Regions from separate parts of the Psychrobacter sp. CX21 genome, predicted to be linked through region 2. Evidence: predicted binding sites of a transcription regulator. Region 2 holds the regulator's gene; each other region holds the start of a gene.
What was found. Region 2 encodes PhoB, which activates phosphate uptake and scavenging genes when phosphate is short. Its sites were predicted from a motif close to TGTCATNAANCTGTCATAA; they were not measured.
Positions count from the first base shown of each region.

Region 1: the regulator PhoB is predicted to act here: its motif matches at 1,707-1,725, upstream of pstS (phosphate ABC transporter substrate-binding protein PstS).
Region 3: the regulator PhoB is predicted to act here: its motif matches at 1,603-1,621, upstream of AC2SLP_RS03900 (NAD(+) kinase).

Region 1 is NZ_JBXYJG010000007.1:102,838-108,968, reverse strand. It holds gene pstC (phosphate ABC transporter permease subunit PstC) at 1-275, opposite strand, end outside; gene pstS (phosphate ABC transporter substrate-binding protein PstS) at 433-1,596, opposite strand; gene AC2SLP_RS05995 (septal ring lytic transglycosylase RlpA family protein) at 2,129-2,491, shown strand; TPP riboswitch at 2,635-2,774, shown strand; gene thiC (phosphomethylpyrimidine synthase ThiC) at 3,165-5,186, shown strand; gene AC2SLP_RS05985 (fructose bisphosphate aldolase) at 5,313-6,131, opposite strand, start outside.
Region 2 is NZ_JBXYJG010000014.1:57,362-63,492, reverse strand. It holds gene AC2SLP_RS09020 (DUF1287 domain-containing protein) at 1-452, shown strand, start outside; gene AC2SLP_RS09015 (L,D-transpeptidase family protein) at 501-1,334, opposite strand; gene asd (archaetidylserine decarboxylase) at 1,427-2,317, opposite strand; gene dtd (D-aminoacyl-tRNA deacylase) at 2,514-2,954, shown strand; gene phoB (phosphate regulon transcriptional regulator PhoB) at 3,084-3,785, shown strand; gene phoR (phosphate regulon sensor histidine kinase PhoR) at 4,148-5,611, shown strand; gene AC2SLP_RS08990 (FKBP-type peptidyl-prolyl cis-trans isomerase) at 5,712-6,131, opposite strand, start outside.
Region 3 is NZ_JBXYJG010000004.1:98,681-104,811, forward strand. It holds gene AC2SLP_RS03895 (YeaC family protein) at 36-347, opposite strand; gene AC2SLP_RS03900 (NAD(+) kinase) at 513-1,502, opposite strand; gene AC2SLP_RS03905 (Bax inhibitor-1/YccA family protein) at 2,081-2,803, shown strand; gene AC2SLP_RS03910 (heavy metal translocating P-type ATPase) at 2,896-5,805, opposite strand.

The sequences.
Region 1 (6,131 bases), on a different contig from region 2:
CTTACGGGCACCGCAATTAAAATAGCAATAAAAGAGGTGACAATTGTGCCGTAAATTGGCGCTAATGCTCCGTATTCATCATTGACGGTACTCCAATCAGAGCTGGTATAAAACCCAAAACCAAACTCTTGAATACTCGGCCACGCACCTATAATCAACGATACGAGTATGCCGCCTAAAGATAACAGTACTAGCAAAGCGAACAATTTGGTCAAATTGACAAACAGAAAATCGTTTCTTTTTTGTTTTGCTAGCTGAGCGTGTAAGTCAGACATGGTGTCCCCAACGTATGGTTTTCTTTGGCTTAAAAAATCTTGGGCTAAAATCTTTTTCTTTATATAACTTTTGTTTTAAGTAATAAGGCAAGTAAATGAGAGGTCATTTACTTGCCAGTTGCCTTAAGTGTTCATTGACAGTGACAAGTCAATCTTGTTACTTAGCGGTATAAACAGGTTGACCATCAGCGCCAACCACTTTATTCCACTCATCTTTAAATAAAGCAACGGCTTCGTCTGGGAAAGGAACATAATCTAGGTCCAGCGCAGCTTGATCGCCTTCGTTATAAGCCCAGTTAAAGAAGTTTAATGCGCCAGCAACTTTCTCTGGATTTTCTGGGTTTTTGTGTACTAAGATAAAGGTGGCAGCAGCGATAGGCCATGCATCGGCAGTGTCTGAGTTTGCAATAACCTTGTAGAACCCTTCTGCTTGTGACCAATCAACGTTGCCAGAGGCCGCGAATGAGTCAGCTGATGGCTCAACACGATTACCAGCGGCGTTAACCATTGCTGTATGCGACATATTGTTTTGTTTGGCATAAGCATACTCAACATAACCGATTGAGTTAGGGGCTTGTTTTACCATACCCGCAACGCCTTCGTTACCTTTACCACCAACGCCTGTTCCAGTTTTATCCGTTGGCCATTCAACACTTTTATCAACACCCACATTAGCCCAGTCGCTCGATACTTCATTTAGGTAGTAAGTGAAGTTAAACGTCGTACCAGAACCATCTGAGCGGTGAACCGTCGTAATATTAGCATCAGGAAGCTCAACGCCCTCATTTAGGGCAGTAATCGCAGGATCATTCCACTTGGTAATTTTACCTAGATAAATATCAGCCAGAACTTCACCACTTAATACCAATTGACCAGGCTCGATACCTTCAACATTAACCACTGGTACTACGCCGCCGATAACGGTAGGGAACTGGATAAGACCCGCTTCATTCAAATCTTCTGGCTTAAGTGGTTTATCCGATGCGCCAAAATCAACCGTTTTTGCTTTGATTTGTTTGACACCACCAGATGAGCCGATAGAGTTATAATTAACTTGTCCTTTAGTAGCGCTTTGATAGTCAGCTGACCATTTTTGATAAATAGGTGCTGGGAATGAAGCGCCCGCGCCGCTGACATTCATTTCTACGCCTTCAATATCGGTATACTGATCTGTGCTAGTAGTCGTAGCTGGAGCTTCACCAGTAACAGGTGCTGTTGCTGCGGTGTCATCTGTGGTTGTAGCAGTGTCTTCTGTTTTTGTATCGCAAGCAGTTAAACTTAAAATACTGGCAACTGCTACAGCTAATAATGAATGGCGCATGGTCTCTCCTAAAGAGTTATGAGTTATAGCTATCAAATATTAATATTAGGAAGTTGACGGTTGTTATAATGTCGACTTCGTTATTGGAATGATGCTATTTTGCGCTTCAAATATGACAGTTTGATGAAATATTTAATTTTTGTATAAATATGTTAATCCAATAGTCTCATTAGCGTAGCCAGTTAAAGGACAGTTTTATGCGCTTAATAGTTTGGAAAAACTTCATTAAGACTTCATTAAATAGGTACGATGAAATTAAGAAATATACGAAAACCTTTAAATATAGATAACTCCTTATACTGTAAGCTTTCTTTACATTTAGTTAACGCTTTAGAAATATATTTAATACCTAACACCTGTATAATTCGTGCACATTAATTTGGTACGGCAAGTTTTTTAATTGTTGCAACTCGGCAAATATGCCTCATATAGTTGTATTCACGAAATTTGTAACATTCAGTTTATTACACCTCGTTTGTGACACCTAGTTTGTGAATAGTTCCAATCATTAAAATTATTACAGGTATGACCTATGAAAAAACTTTTTATGCCCTTTACGCTTCTGTTGACTATGTTGTTAGCAGTGCCCGCTCAAGCAGGCATGGCATCTTGGTATGGACCAGGTTTCCACGGCAAAAGAACGGCCTCAGGTGCTATATATAATATGTACGCTATGACTGCGGCCCATAAATCGCTACCTTTTGGCTCAAAAGTTAAAGTAACTAACCTTAAGAACAATAAGTCTGTCGTGGTTAAAATCAATGATCGTGGCCCATTTACGCCTGGCCGTGTTATCGACTTATCAAAAAAAGCGAATCAAGCGCTTAGCTGCAACTTATGTAAAGTAGATGTTGAAGTTATTAGTAAAGGCGATGGCAAATATCGCAGACAGTAAGTTTTGCATTTATTCACCATGCATCAATTCGATAAAGCGCCAACTTAGTTGGCGCTTTTTTATTGTCTTAAATGGTGCTGTTATTAGATTTTTAATTGACCCTGTTATTGATATCAAAGTTTGATAAGATAGCTATATCAATAATTGTAGACTCGGGGTGCAGACCTGTTGTTACTAATAATGGCCATTGACCATTAGGAATGACAATCAAGCGTTTGCTGAGACATCACCCGTTGAACCTGATGCGGTTAATACCGCCGTAGGAAAGTCATTGCAACTCCCCTATATATTATTTAACGACATAGTACATTACCGACTTTTCAATCATTCTAGCTTTTTAAGCTATATTTTGATTTCAATTATAATTGAGTAATAAATAGCCGGTTATTAAAACTACTTATTTTATAGTTATGCGCTTACTTTGTTATCGCTTAGCCTTTGTTTTACTCGCTAAGTCTGACTAGGTAAAAACGTCACTATAATTAACTAAAAATAGGTATTGCCTTAAAACTGAATTTACTTCATCTAAGGTCTGTTAATAATGAATAGGGTTTGAGCTGTCCTAATAGGCAGTCTCTGCACTCACTGAGTCTTTTTTACTTTCGGTTTTAGCTTTGATGTTAAAACCAGTGTTGACAGTTGCCATACGGCATTTGTAAAAAAGGACAGTTCCATGAATAATGCAGAAAATTTTATAAAAACCCCTGCCCACCGTAATACGAAAGACAAACTTTTTGATGAAGAAGCCCGCGATTTAACCCGTAGCCTGCCCGCATCAAAAAAAGTCTATATTGAAGGCTCTCGCCCTGACATCCAAGTTCCCATGCGTGAAATCACCTTGACTGATACCCCTACTGGTGGCTTTGGCCTTGAAAGTAGTGAAAAAAATCCGCCTTTTTATGTTTATGACACCTCTGGCGGCTATACCGATCCCAATGTTGATATTGATCTGACCAAAGGCTTGCCAAAGCTACGTGACAAATGGATTGAAGAGCGTGTCGATACCGAACGCCTAGCAGGTTTGTCTAGTAACTATGGCAAAGAGCGCGCCCGTGATATCAAAACTGCCAATATTCGTTTTGCCCATATTGATAAGCCGCGCCGTGCGAAGACTATCAATGGTAAGGCGGGCAATGTCACTCAAATGCATTATGCACGCCGCGGTATAATCACCCCTGAAATGGAATATATTGCTATTCGTGAAACCCAAATGCAGCATAAGTTAACCGACATGCGTCAACATGATGGGGATAGCTTTGGTGCCAATACGCCTAAGATTATCACGCCAGAGTTTGTGCGTGATGAAGTGGCAGCTGGTCGTGCCATTATTCCGAACAACATCAACCACCCTGAGTCAGAGCCGATGATCATTGGGCGTAATTTCTTAGTGAAGATTAACGCCAACATTGGTAACTCAGCACTCGGCTCAAACATTGATGAGGAAGTCTCCAAAATGACGTGGGCCACACGCTGGGGGGCGGACACCATCATGGATTTATCTACGGGTAAAAACATCCACGAAACCCGTGAATGGATAATCCGTAACTCCCCTGTGCCTATCGGTACAGTCCCTATTTATCAGGCGCTTGAAAAAGTGGACGGCGTGGCTGAAGATTTAACTTGGGAAATATTCCGTGATACGTTAATCGAACAAGCTGAACAGGGCGTGGACTACTTTACGATCCATGCGGGCGTGTTACTGCGTTATGTGCCTTTAACGGCTAAGCGCTTAACCGGTATCGTCTCACGTGGTGGGTCTATCATGGCACAGTGGTGTCTAGCACATCATAAAGAAAGCTTCTTATATACCCACTTCGAAGATATCTGTGAAATCATGAAACAGTATGATGTGGCGTTTAGCTTAGGCGATGGTTTGCGCCCGGGTTGTATCCAAGATGCCAACGATGAGGCGCAGTTTGGCGAGCTACAGACACTTGGCGAGTTGACTCAAGTGGCGTGGAAACACGACGTTCAAGTGATGATTGAAGGGCCGGGTCACGTTGCCATGAACCGTATTAAGGAAAACATGGATCTACAACTTGAAATGTGCCACGAAGCGCCTTTTTACACGCTTGGTCCATTGACTACCGATATTGCCCCCGGTTACGACCATATCACTAGTGCTATCGGCGCTGCGATGATTGGGTGGTTCGGTACGGCAATGCTGTGTTATGTGACCCCAAAAGAGCATCTGGGCTTACCGAATAAAAAAGATGTTAAAGACGGTATTATCACTTATAAGATCGCTGCCCATGCTGCCGACCTTGCCAAAGGTCATCCTGGCGCGCAGGCACGTGATAATGCGCTGTCAAAAGCGCGATTTGAGTTCCGCTGGGACGATCAATTTAATCTTGCATTAGACCCAGATACTGCTCGTGAATTCCACGATGAAACCCTACCAAAAGATGCGCATAAATCTGCTCATTTTTGCTCTATGTGTGGACCTAAATTCTGCTCTATGAAAATCACTCAAAATGTGCGTGAGTATGCCGCTGGTTTAGACCTACCTAATAGTGAGGTTGCCATTACGCCCAGTTCAGGTGAATTGAGCGATGATGCTCATTTAATTAAAAAAGTAGAAACTGAGCTTGTCGGTCAGGTGGGAGAAGCTAGCTTTGATGAGGTGCAAAAGGGTATGCAGGAAATGAGTGAAAAGTATAATAGTGAGGGGCGTAAGCTTTATAAGGAGGTTTAGTCCTCTCAATTGCAACGCACAAAAAAAGCTTGAACCTTTATACAAGGTTCAAGCTTTTTGCTGTTAAATGTAGTTTAAAAATTATCTAACATGCATTTAATCAATCGAAGATTAACTGATTTGCAGTTATACCTTTGAAGCGGTATAGATTTTATCGATTGATGCATCAATGGTCGCTGAGAACTCTTCGTCAGTCTGGCTTTTAGATAAGCCCTCAGTAAATGCACGCGAGAAGCTGGCGATCATACCTGGGTTTTGTTTCAAACGCTCACACGACTCATCACGACTATAGCCACCCGATAGAGCCACTACTTTTAACACTTTTGGATGATCAATAAGTTCTTTATAAAACCCTGACTCTTCAGGAAGGGTGAGCTTTAACATTACCTGGTGATCATCATCTAAACGATCAAGATTACGTAAAATCTCGTCTTTTAACAGTACTTCAGATTCGTGCTTTTCTTTACTTTCAATATTTACCTCAGGCTCTACGATCGGCATAAAACCTTCAGATAAAATCTGCTTAGCCACATCGAACTGCTGCTGTACTACTTTTTCGATACCGTGCTGTGCCGCCTCATGGATTACAGAACGCATTTTAGTACCAAATATAGGATAGTTTTTAGCCTTTTGTAGTAATGCATTTAAGTTTGGCATTGGCTTCATGACTTGAACACCATCCATTTGCTCTGCCAGACCTTTATCTACCTTCAAGAAAGGAACAATGTTTTTATCTTCCCAAAGGTAATTAGCAGTTGGCTTACCATTTACTTCACGATCCATAGTATCTTCGAACAAGATAGCACCTAATACGCGGCCACTGTCAAAGCAGTCGCAAGTCATGATGCGGGTACGCATCTCATGAACTTTAGTGAACATTTCATCATCATTTTCATATTCGCTTTCTTCTACGCCATACATGCGTAGTGCCTTGGGCGTACTACC
Region 2 (6,131 bases):
ACGACCCTGCTTATCGAAGTTTAGCGTTTCCTCGTGGCGATGTGGATCAGTCGACTGGGGTGTGCACTGATGTGGTAATACGGGCGTATCGTTTGCAGAATATAGACTTGCAGCAGTTGGTCAATCACGATATGAAGCAAAATTGGTCCGCCTATCCTAAGCTGTGGGGGCTTAAGTCTACAGATAAAAACATCGATCATAGACGGGTGCCAAATCTTGAAACTTTTTTTGAGAGACATGGCCGGAGCTTATCAACCTCTGATAAGTCAAGTTTTATGCCAGGAGACATCGTCAGTTGGCGACTACCGGGCAATAACTTACCGCATATAGGTATCGTATCTGATAAGACAACCAGCGATGGCACCCCGCTAATCATACATAATATCGGTCAAGGTACTAAAGAAGAAGCGGGGCTGTTCCGTTTTCCGATTAAAGGTCATTACCGTTATTAGTTAAGTATAAACTTTAATGCTATCAATACTAGCGTTCAAAAATGTGCACTACCAAACGATTTCTATGGGTGTGCCCACGTTGACCGCACCCATTATTTCGTCCATCTCGTCATTAGTCACCGCCATACAGCCATCGGTCCAGTTTCGCTGTTGGTTTATAAACGCTAAGTCGCCATAGCCGTTCATTTGTCCATGTATCATGATAGCGCCGCCAGGACTGACGCCACGTGCCGCTGCATTTGCTCTATCTGTTTCATTAGGATAGCTGACATGTATGGAGCGATAGGCGATAGAGTTTTCATTTTTGTAATCAAGGGTATAGATTCCCTCTGGTGTTTTTTCATCGCCCTCTTGCTGTTTGTGACCTTGAGGTGCATCTCCTAATGCAATGTGATAACTTTTTACTGATTCACCATCTTGTAACAGGTACAGCCTTTGGCTCGACTTATCGACATATACTTTATCGATTGAGGCGTCTTCAAGACTAATAGAAGAGGCAACAAAAGGACTGTCATCCTCACGAGTATTTGCTGTGTTATCAATGATTGATAAGGCGGATGAATGTGATGATAGTGCGTCTGATGTTGATGTTGATGTTGATGTTGATGCTGAAGCGGATTGTAGAGCCGCAGTGGATGCGCCTTCAAATTGCGGTTCATCTGATTCTTTAGGCATAATCAAAACCACGATGGCCCAAAAAAATACTAATATGAATAATCCTTTAATTCTCTTATAACGTTTTCGCGGTTTTGATGCAGCTGAAATATGAGCAATCGGTATATTCTTTGTCGTATTAATAGTATCAGTGGTCGTCTTAAAAGTATTGCTATCAGACGTTGTCTTAGAAGTATTGCTATCAGGGGAGTATTTTGAATTTGGCATGGGTCAGTCAATTTAAATTTGGATTTAAAGGAGTATGACAATATCCCATGCAAAATTGTAGAATAACGAATGAAAATTCGATGAAAACAAGATTAACTGTCGAGGCCAGCAACGCCTAACAGCTGTCCCATTTGTACGACCGAACCGTTTTCTAGATCTGATAGCCATGTCGTTCCAGCAGATTTGGGCATCACCACTATGGCCGTAGAACCTAAATAGAAGCGGCCAAGCTCGTCACCTTTTTTGAGGTTTATAGTATGTTTGAGGGTTTGAATGTTTTCACTGCGCTCAATTTTACCAGTAGCCACTGTCTCAATACCAGCCACAATCATAGCGCCAACTAATACCACAGCCGCACGTCCATATTGAGTCTCAAATATACATACCAAGCGCTCATTACGCGCGAACAAATCGGGCACATTTTGGGCAGTGACATTATTCACAGAAAATAGCGTACCTGGTACATATCGGGTCTCAATGAGTTTGCCATCAAAGGGCATATGCACTCTATGATAATTGCTGGGGGCTAAATAGACTGTCGCAAAGCTTCCTGAATCGTAATAATTCGCATCTGCATTGTCTGTATCTGCAAGGAGGTGGTCCACAGCATAATCCCGACCTTTAGCTTGCATTAATTGGTTTTGTTTAATATGTCCTATTTGCGAAATCATACCGTCAGCGGGTGATACAATACCATGCTCTGTATCATCAATAGGACGGGCATCTTCTGCAAGCTCGCGGGTAAAGAAATCATTGAAGCTTTTAAAGTCGGCTAGGTTCTTTCTAGCATACTCATCAAGCGTAATGCCGTAAGCTTTAGCAAATGTATTCACAAAAGCTTTTTTAACAATAGGATGGTTGCTTGCTGCTAAACGTCCTGCGGTTTCACTTAGCTTTTGCTGCGGGACAACATGTTGCAGCGTGGTAAATATCCCATCACGGCTAAGTAGCTGCTGCACATGTTTTTTAATATAATCTTTCATGATATATCCTTGTATTATAGTTATCTAAATAGTGATCATTCAGCAAACCCTACGCGTCATATTGGACTTAAAACTGTATAATGCCTAGTGCCTAGTGCCTAGTGCCTAGTGCCTAGTGCCTTGTGCTCTAATGTAGGGCTATAGTGTATGGTTATTTTATCATGGTTAATATAGGTTGAAAGTATGGGAATAGTTTATGAAAGCATTGATACAAAGAGTGACCAAATCAGAAGTGATAGTAGACGAGAAAAGTGTTGGTAAGATAGAACAGGGTATTTTGGCGTATATAGGTATAGGCCCTGATGACACCTTACAAACGGCCAAAAAGATGATTGATAAAATCCTAAACTATCGAATTTTTGCCAATGAAGCGGGCAAGCTTGATTTGAATGTCCAGCAAGTTAAAGGCGGTCTGCTGTTGGTTTCACAATTTACTTTAATGGCTAAAACAGACAAAGGTCGTCGCCCCGATTTTGGCGGCGCAATGGCGCCTGAGGCAGCCAACAATTTATTTAATGAGTTAGTTGAATATGCTAGGCAGCAGTATGCAAATGTGCACGAAGGCAAGTTTGGTGCGAATATGCTAGTAAAAGCTGACAACGATGGGCCTATAAACTTTATTTTAGATATTAATTGAGGTTTAAGATTGATAATTAGACAGCTTGTCATCTAATTGTCATAAATATAGGTTGTAATATAACGGTCATATTTGTATTAATATAAAAATATCCGCTAGAGTAGACGTAAATTTAAGGACAGCATTAGCATGAATACCGAAAGCATATTGGTTGTAGAAGATGAACCTGCCATTCGCGAAATGATTGTAACTACCCTAGAGATGGCAGGATTTAAGTGCTTACAGGCCGAAGAGGTTCAGCAGGCTCATAACCAAGTGGTCGACCATCGACCTTCACTAATTTTGCTCGATTGGATGTTACCTGGTAATCAATCCGGTATCGACTTGTGTCGTCGGTTAAAAAAAGATGAGCTGCTCTCTGAGACGCCAATCATCATGTTGACTGCACGCGGAGAAGAAGACAATAAAGTACAAGGTCTAGATGCAGGAGCGGATGATTATATTACCAAGCCATTTTCAACCCGTGAGCTGGTATCGCGTATAAAAGCAGTATTAAGACGTAGTAGTGCCTTATCAGGGGAAAAGCCCATAATGGCTGAGGGACTAAGTCTTGATCCCGTAAGCCAGCGTCTATCAGCAGATGGTGTGCCCGTTGATATTGGACCTACCGAATATCGTTTATTAGCGTTTTTTATGAGTCATCCAGAGCGTGCTTATACCCGAACGCAGCTGCTCGACCAAGTCTGGGGTGGTAATGTTTATGTCGAGGATAGAACCATTGATGTGCATATCAGACGCTTACGTAAAGTGCTTGAACCCTATGATTATTCAGGATTTATTCAAACGGTACGGGGTACAGGCTACCGTTTCTCAACGCAAGTTCACGGCTAACGCACTGTAGAGTAGATAGGCTGAGGCTGCTTAAAGAATGAAACATTTAAGTCTTAAACACTTAAGGCTTAAACACTTAAGGCTTAAACCAGTTATAACAACAACTATAAGCCAATTAAGTTGGGTTTATATTAGGGCGTATTGCACTTTATCAGGACGTCATCTATAGTAAAACCTAATCCCTTATTGACTAATCATAGAACCATGCCGATCAATTTCATTATCTTATTATCTAATAGTAGACGTCAGTATGCCAACAAATTTGGTCATGAATCATTGATAACCACCAGCGTCGTTACGCTTATTGGGTTAAATTTTGCTGTTTTTAAGACTGCCGTGCCTAAACATGCGTGGAATTGAGCATGATTGAAAATAAATCTGCAAGACCTAACCCTTCCTCTAACACCCTGCCTAAAGACGACTTTGCAGATGACGATTTAAAGCCTACTGGGAATGCACCAAGGATACTGCCTGCCTCTCAAAACAAAACGGCTTATACGACTCATGCTCCAGAAAGCAATGGTTCTACCTTATTCTGGTTAGACTTCAAATGGCTTTTATTTATGGTCGTTATTGGGGCAACTGCTGGCCATTATTTTGGGCATGTTGAATGGGGTATTATTGCAAGCATGCTGATATATTTTATATGGCGTTTGTATTCAGTACAGCAATTTTATTCATGGATGAGCCATTCTTTAACCTTACCACCGCCTGATTTTTCAGGCAGTATGACACATATTGCCAATCAGCTGTATGACAGCAAAAAACAAGAACAACTAACGCATCAAAAAATGATGGGTCTGGTAAAAAAAATCAGAAGCTCGTTATTGGCCCTACAGGATGCCGTTATCTTATTAGATGAAAATGACAGTTTGGAGTGGTGGAATCAAGCAGCAGAAACACTGCTTGAACTACGATCTGAAGATCAAGGCAGAAGCATCTTAAACCTTATCGATGTGCCACAGTTTCAGTCCTATTATGTGAATGCTGTGTCACCTAATGAGGGCGTACGGTTACGCTCATGGCGAGATAACGAACGATACTTGCAATGTGAAGTGACACATTTTGGTCAAGAAAAGCTGCTTATTATTTATGATGTCACACGTTTACAGCATTTAGAGCAAATGCGTAAAGACTTCGTGGGTAATGTCTCCCATGAGCTTAGAACCCCGTTGACGGTGCTCATGGGATATATCGAAACTTTCTCAGACCAGCCAGATTTAGATCCAAAGTGGAAACGCGGTTTTAATCTGATGACCCAGCAAACGGTTCGTATGAATCATATTATCAATGATTTGCTGTTATTATCTCGTCTTGAGAATGAAGAGTCGACCACTTTAGAGTGTGTCGACATGCCGCAATTGTTAAGCGATATTTTTGATGATGCACAAGGCTACAATCGTGAGTATAACCACGTTATAGATTTACATATTGATTCGCAAAAAAACATATATGGCTCAGAGTCTTATCTGTATAGTGCACTATTAAATCTAGTGACTAATGCCATAAAATATACGCCCAAACACGGCGAAATCACCCTATCTTGGCAAGATTACAAAGATGGGGCGCTATTTAGCGTACAGGACAATGGGATAGGTATTGCTGAGGCGCATCTTGGAAGATTAACCGAGCGTTTTTATCGTGTAGATAGTGGCCGCTCTCGTTCTACTGGGGGTACGGGACTTGGTTTGGCTATTGTAAAACATGTTTTGTTGCAGCATAAAGCCAAGCTTACTATTGAATCTGAAGAAGGTAAAGGCTCAACGTTTCATGTTCATTTTCCCGCCCGCCGTATTTGTAAAGACAAAACTCTAAAGCAGCATTAAAAGCCCTCAAGTCATAAGTTACTCAAATTTTAGACAAATAAAAAGAGCCATTTAACTAAAAATGCCTCTTTGTAATTCTATAGCTTTAATAGCGTTAAGATTAGTGCTCAACGCCACCAGCGCCATGTACATGACCGTGGTTCAATTCGTCTTCAGTAGCAGCACGTACTTCAACAACTTCAACATCAAAGTTTAGCTTTTTGCCTGCTAAAGGATGGTTAGCATCGACCGTTACTGTCTCATCATTAACGTCAGTAACAGTTACCAACATAACTTGGCCTTCAGCTTCAGACTGGAACTGCATACCTGGTTGAATGTCTTCAACACCTTGGAAGTTACTACGCGGTACTTGCTGAACGGCTTGTTCTTGGTACTCGCCATATGCGTCAGCTGGCTCAATAGTTGCTGTTAGCGAATCGCCTGCAGACTTACCTTCAAGCTCTTTTTCAAGACCTGGGATAATGTTGTTATGACCATGTAAATAAGCTAATGGCTGACCTTGCGACTGATCGATAACGTT
Region 3 (6,131 bases), on a different contig from region 2:
AAAATAACTTATTCTTAAAACCAATTTATAAAATATCACTTATTACGGAATTTTACCGCCTGAATATCACCTTTAGGATTAGGTAAGTTAGGATAATGATGATCGTGCTCTACATCGCATTCTTCACCCACAACCGACCCATCTTTTTTAATAGGCTTATGAATATATCCTACTCGCTCTTGCGGAGGTAGGTTTTCATGCTCCCACACCATTACCGCCTGCATGCAAGTTTCACGCTGTTCAGACGACAGCTTTGATCCATCAGGCCACTTCCCAATTTCTATCGCTAATTTAAACGACTCCACTAATTCAGGTGTCATTGCGTTTAAAATTTTTTGTTTATCCATGATGCCCTCTATGACATATACGAGTACGTAAGTGCTAGAACTTTCAAATCAATAAGCTACAGTATAAATCAAACAATAAGACAAGGTTTTGGTTAAGCTGTATACTTCTAAGTTTATTGATAGATAATAAAAGTAAAGTTTTACTCAGGACGAACTAATGATTATTTAATCATCATCTCCATCTAAGGAAAATTCTTCTGCATGTACGTTCCAATTAAGCTTGGTACGGCATGCTTTATAAAAATCAAATCCAGGAGGATGAATCAGGGTTAATTTGTCTGGATGTTTTCTAATATGCAGCCGCTGATGTTGATCAATTTGTATACTTTGCTTACCATCCGCGCTTACCATGGGCTGGGTGCGATTGTCTTTATGGATTCTTATAATAATTTCACTTTGATCGCTCACCACTATGGGTCGACTTGAGAGGGTGTGTGGATGCATAGGTACTAAACATATGGCATCTAAACTTGGATGTATGATCGGACCCCCACCTGACAAAGCATAAGCTGTAGAGCCTGTGGGCGTCGCAACAATTAATCCATCGCTGTGCTGACGGTAGACATCTAATCCATCAATCTTGAGCTGAAAATCTATCATATGTACAGATTTACCGGCATGTAGTACCACGTCATTTAGCGCCATATCCTGATGAATAACCTCACGCCCTTCTCTTATCTCCATTGTGAGTAAAAAACGTTGATCGAGTTGATAGTCACCCATAAGCACTTGACGTAACTTGGTCCCTACTTCATCAGGATTGACATCTGTTAAGAACCCTAAACGGCCCCTATTGACACCCAGCACGGGGACTCGGTATCTAGCTAAAGCTTGGGCGGCATGTAAAATAGATCCATCACCCCCGACTACAATAACAAGATCGCATATCTCACCAAGTAAACTACGTTTGACCATATGTAGTTTATTTAATTTCTCAAGTTCCAATTCTGGTAAACCAGCTGTTTCAGAGTCAATATATAAATCAAGGCCCATATCATTAATACGCTGCCCAATCTCATGAATAGTCGTAATTACGCCCCGTTTTCTGGCACGGCCCATAAGTCCAATACGTCTAAATGCAGGGTTTTTAATTGAATGAAAATGTGTCGATTCTGATAGGTTTGGAATTTTGTCAGATTGCGCAGAGCTTTCCATAGGCATTGGTAGATCTAAGTTGATTAAAATGTATCAAAGAGGATAAATCCGAAATAAAATACCTTATTATTTTTTATCTAATAATCATTTAAATGAGTAATTATATCGGGTTAATAACAGGTTTAAAGCGTATCATACTATGCTTTGTACGTCATTAATAACTGCGTACATTAAAACATACTTTTAGCGTTGAAAAATTTAGCAGGTTATAGCAGAAATTATTTAAAAAGTTATTGAGTTAGAATCACTTAATTCTCATTTAAGCATTGAATTTGAGTCTATTTGTTACCATTATAACCTTATAAAGGTATCTTTGTATGTTGAATGCGCTTCAAACATTATCGATTATGCTCACTAAAATCTTTACTAACATTATTATAGTGCGCTATTATGAACGTTAATTAGCTCTATTAATTATTCTAGTTAAGAACTATTTTTTCTATTTAATTACATTGTGGCTTATATACTGCTATAAATTTGTTTGTTTATGAAGACTTAGTTCAATAAGACAGTTCCAAAATTTAACGTTTATAGAGTAACTTAAAAGCTCAAATTTATATATTAAGGGAATTAACAATATGGCAAATCCTATTGTCAGTCGTGCAGAGCTCGCAGTTGGCGGCAAGTCTATGTCTGTTAAGGGTGTTATACATAAGACCAGTTTCTTACTGGGTTTGAGTGCTATTGCTGCTTTGAGCTTCTTCTTCTTTATTGTAAGTGGTGGTATTAGTGGTGGCATGGTGCAAATGGTCACCTTTGGTAGTATGTTTATCGCATTTGGTTTAGCGATATTTATGACGTTTAAACCACAAAAAGCCAAATCTCTAGCAGCACCTTATGCCATTTTAGAGGGTTTATTCTTGGGCGGTGTGTCTATTATGTTCATGGCCATTGACCCCAGCATTCCCCTTAATGCGTTAGCGGCTACATTTGTCACTGCGGCGGTAATGCTAGGACTTTACCGTTCAGGAATGATTAAAGTCAATGAAAAATTCCGCTCAATTATGATGTCGGCTATTTTTGCAATTATGTTAATTTACATCGTACAGTGGGGCTTTGTTCTGTTCGGTTCAACGCTGCCTTTCCTGTTCCAAACAGGTGGTCTTGTTGCAATTGGTTTTAGTCTGTTCGTTGTTGTTATCGCTTCATTTAGTTTGCTATTAGACTTTGATAACATTGAGCGTGGCGTGGCAGCAGGTGTTTCTGAAGATTTTGAATGGATCTTTAGTATTGGTATTCTAGCAACACTGGTATGGATGTACTTTGAATTCATGCGTTTACTCAGTCATTTCCAAGACTAATGCTCAATAAACAGTTCAATAAGTTCAATATATAAAGGTCGAATTATTCGACCTTTTTTTTGTATAAATGTTTTAATACTGATGCTATAAAGTTATGATCTTTTTAATCTAAGGGCATTGAGCACAACCACAAGTGAGCTTAATGACATGCCTATGGCGGCTAGCCATGGCGGCACATATCCTAGAGCCGCAGGTATCAAAACTACTGTATTATAACCAATAGCCCACCGTAGATTTTGTTTGATAATATGCTGCGCTTTATCTGCTATTCGCTTGGCATCCTCTACCGCAGTAACCGCGCCATTCAATATAACACTATCGCTTGAGACTTGAGCCAAATCTGCTGCACCTGCAATTGCAGTTGAGATGTTAGCAGCGGCTAATACTGGGGCATCATTAATGCCATCGCCCACCATCATTACCACCTCCCCTTTTTCTTGAAGGGCTTTGATATGATTGACCTTATCACTAGGTGATAAACCATAATACAGTTCATCGATATTTAATTCTTTAGCGATCGATTGAGCATGTTGACTTGGATCACCAGTTAAAATGATCGTTTTAATATGCTGTGCTTGTAACGACGCAATCATTTCCGCTACGCCCTCTCGCACACTGTCATTAAAATAAAACATAGCCAGAGGCTCCCAGTCGTCATTTGCAGTAGATGACTCGTTATCTTTTTGTCTTGATAACATAACTGCTGTACTGGCGTTGTGCGTCTCTAATTGCGGGGTGTAGTCCGGATAGCTATCGTTTAAGTACGAGGACTCGCTGTTTAATTTTGTACGATTTAAGGCAAAATCCACATGTCCTAATCGATAACGGTTGTTGTTACCTGCATTATGAATAATGGCTTCTACACCCCCTGCAACATGGTGCTTCAATTGACTTACTCTTGGCAGATGCAGTTGGTAAGCGGCATCTAATAAAGCCTTTGCAATTGGGTGGCGGCTACCGACTTCTAAAGTAGCGGCAAGCGCAAGTAAGTGATCAGTATTAACCGCTTCTGAACTGAATTGAGTCGTGCCGGATTCCTTATGCTGCAAATCATCAATATATAACAAGTTAGGTTTGCCATAAGTTAATGTGCCTGTTTTATCAAAAGCAACATATCTAATATCTGCTAATGTTTGAATAGTATGTCCGCGAGTGGTCAAGAACCCATAGCTTGCCAGCCGATTGGTAGATACAGTCAGTGCAATTGGCGTTGCTAACGATAATGCGCAAGGACAGGTCGCGACTAATACAGCAACTGTCGCCCACAATGCTTGAGATGGATCTATTAAATACCAGCCTATGAATACCAATACCGACAATACTAATATGCGCGCGACAAACCAGCGCGCCCAAATATCGGCTTGTTCAGCAATTTTAGGCTTTTCACTCAGCGCTCGGTTCATTAGCCGATCTATTAGTGCAATTTGGCTGTCTTCTGGCAACGCTGTAACGATCATTATAAAAGGCTGACTGTCATTCTGAGAGCCTCCTACAACAAGCTCGCCTCTTTTTTTGACGATAAGCTGACTTTCACCTGTCAGTAAACTCTGCGAGACAGTTGCAGTGTTACTACACAAGATGCCGTCTGCAACAACTTCACTACCCGCCTCAATCAGTATAATATCTCCGATGTGTAACACGTTTGCAGTCACTGATTCAGGACCTAAATCAGTTTGAGTATCGTCAATGAGCGTTTTGGCAGTCAGCAGCCCATCCCCTATCTCTGCCAATTGATCTAATTGCTCGGTCGTATATTGCTCGGTCGTATATTGCTCAGTTTTATAGTCATCGGTTATATAAAAAGCACCTTGAGCCCGATCTAATGGCTTTATATTACTATTACTTTTACTATTAGCATTGATTTTAAGTTTAGATAAATCATCGGTTTGCTCTATTGAACCTTTAGGCTGCTTGGATATAAGCTGATTGACCAGGGGTAAGTCATTGCCTATACGCTGCACTAATGACGGCTCAATAACCACCAAATCATTCGCCATATTTGCCGCTTTTAAACGCGCATTGTTTTCAATATATCTACCTGCCAGTAGAAAGAAAACAAACATACTAACTGAGTCATAATACGTCTCTCCGTGCCCCATAATGGTGGCATAGACACTAGCAAAAAATGTGATGAATAGCGCAATACTTACAGGAACGTCCATATTGACTTGACGGACTTTGATGGCTGACCATGCTGATTTGAAAAAAGGTACGGCACAATAGAAAAATACAGGTACGCTGACAAATAAAGACACCCAGCGTAAAAAGTCGCGCTGCTCAACCAGCATGCCACTAAATTCAGTATACTTACCAAAATACATACCCACTGCAAACATCATAGCCTGCATAGCACCAAGTGCCGCAATCCCTAATCGAATCAGCATTTGCTTATTGTGTTTTGCGAGCATCGCTTCGTGAGTATCTTGACGATATGGCTTGGCATCGTATCCGATTTGATTGATAGAGCCCAGTATTTCACTAATGGCTAATTTGTCTTCATCCCAAACGACTCGCATACGCTGATTGGTGAGATTAACCTGACAGTTTTCGACCCCTTCAAGCTCATCAACCCTTGCTTCAATAAGCCAAGTGCAAGCTGCACAGCGTAAGTTATTTACTGATAGCTCTGCTACTGAATGATTGGCATCTGAATATACAAATTGAGATTTAACATCTTCATGATCATAAGCTTTTAAACGATCAAGCTCCGTAGGCAAACTGGCGGTACGGTTAATTTCTGTACGGTCTAAATAATATTGCTCTAGTCCTGCCTCGACAATACTTTCCGAGGCCAGTTGGCACCCCATACAGCACATCAAACGCGATTCCCCGATAATTACAGCCTTAAAAGGTGTGATGGGCACAGGCTCTCCACAATGAAAACAACATCCTTCTGGTGGAAGGACTAAGTTATTAATGTCGTCTTCTAAATAAACCAAATCGGTCTGCTTGTTTTGAGAGCTCTGCTGGGAATCTACAGAGGAACTAGAAGGATGGGTCATATAATTTTCACAATATATTGAATGAGCTCTGATTATTGATTTAAATTGAGAGTTATAAAATATAAGGCACGCTGCGAATAAAAATAATTAATTAGGTAAACCTTTTAAAACAAGTAAATTAGGAAACTAACCCTTTTATTAATTTTTCTAAATTTGATGCCCTAGGTTTGTAATTCTATGAAGTTAATTATATTATACTACGCCGTCTTATAGCATGCTGGTTAGTTTAGGTCGTGTCCCTAATAAATTAAATACGGTGTCTGTTTAAATAATTTCATATTAAATGCTTTAATACGTTTAAAAGCTTATAAACAGTCACTGAATGT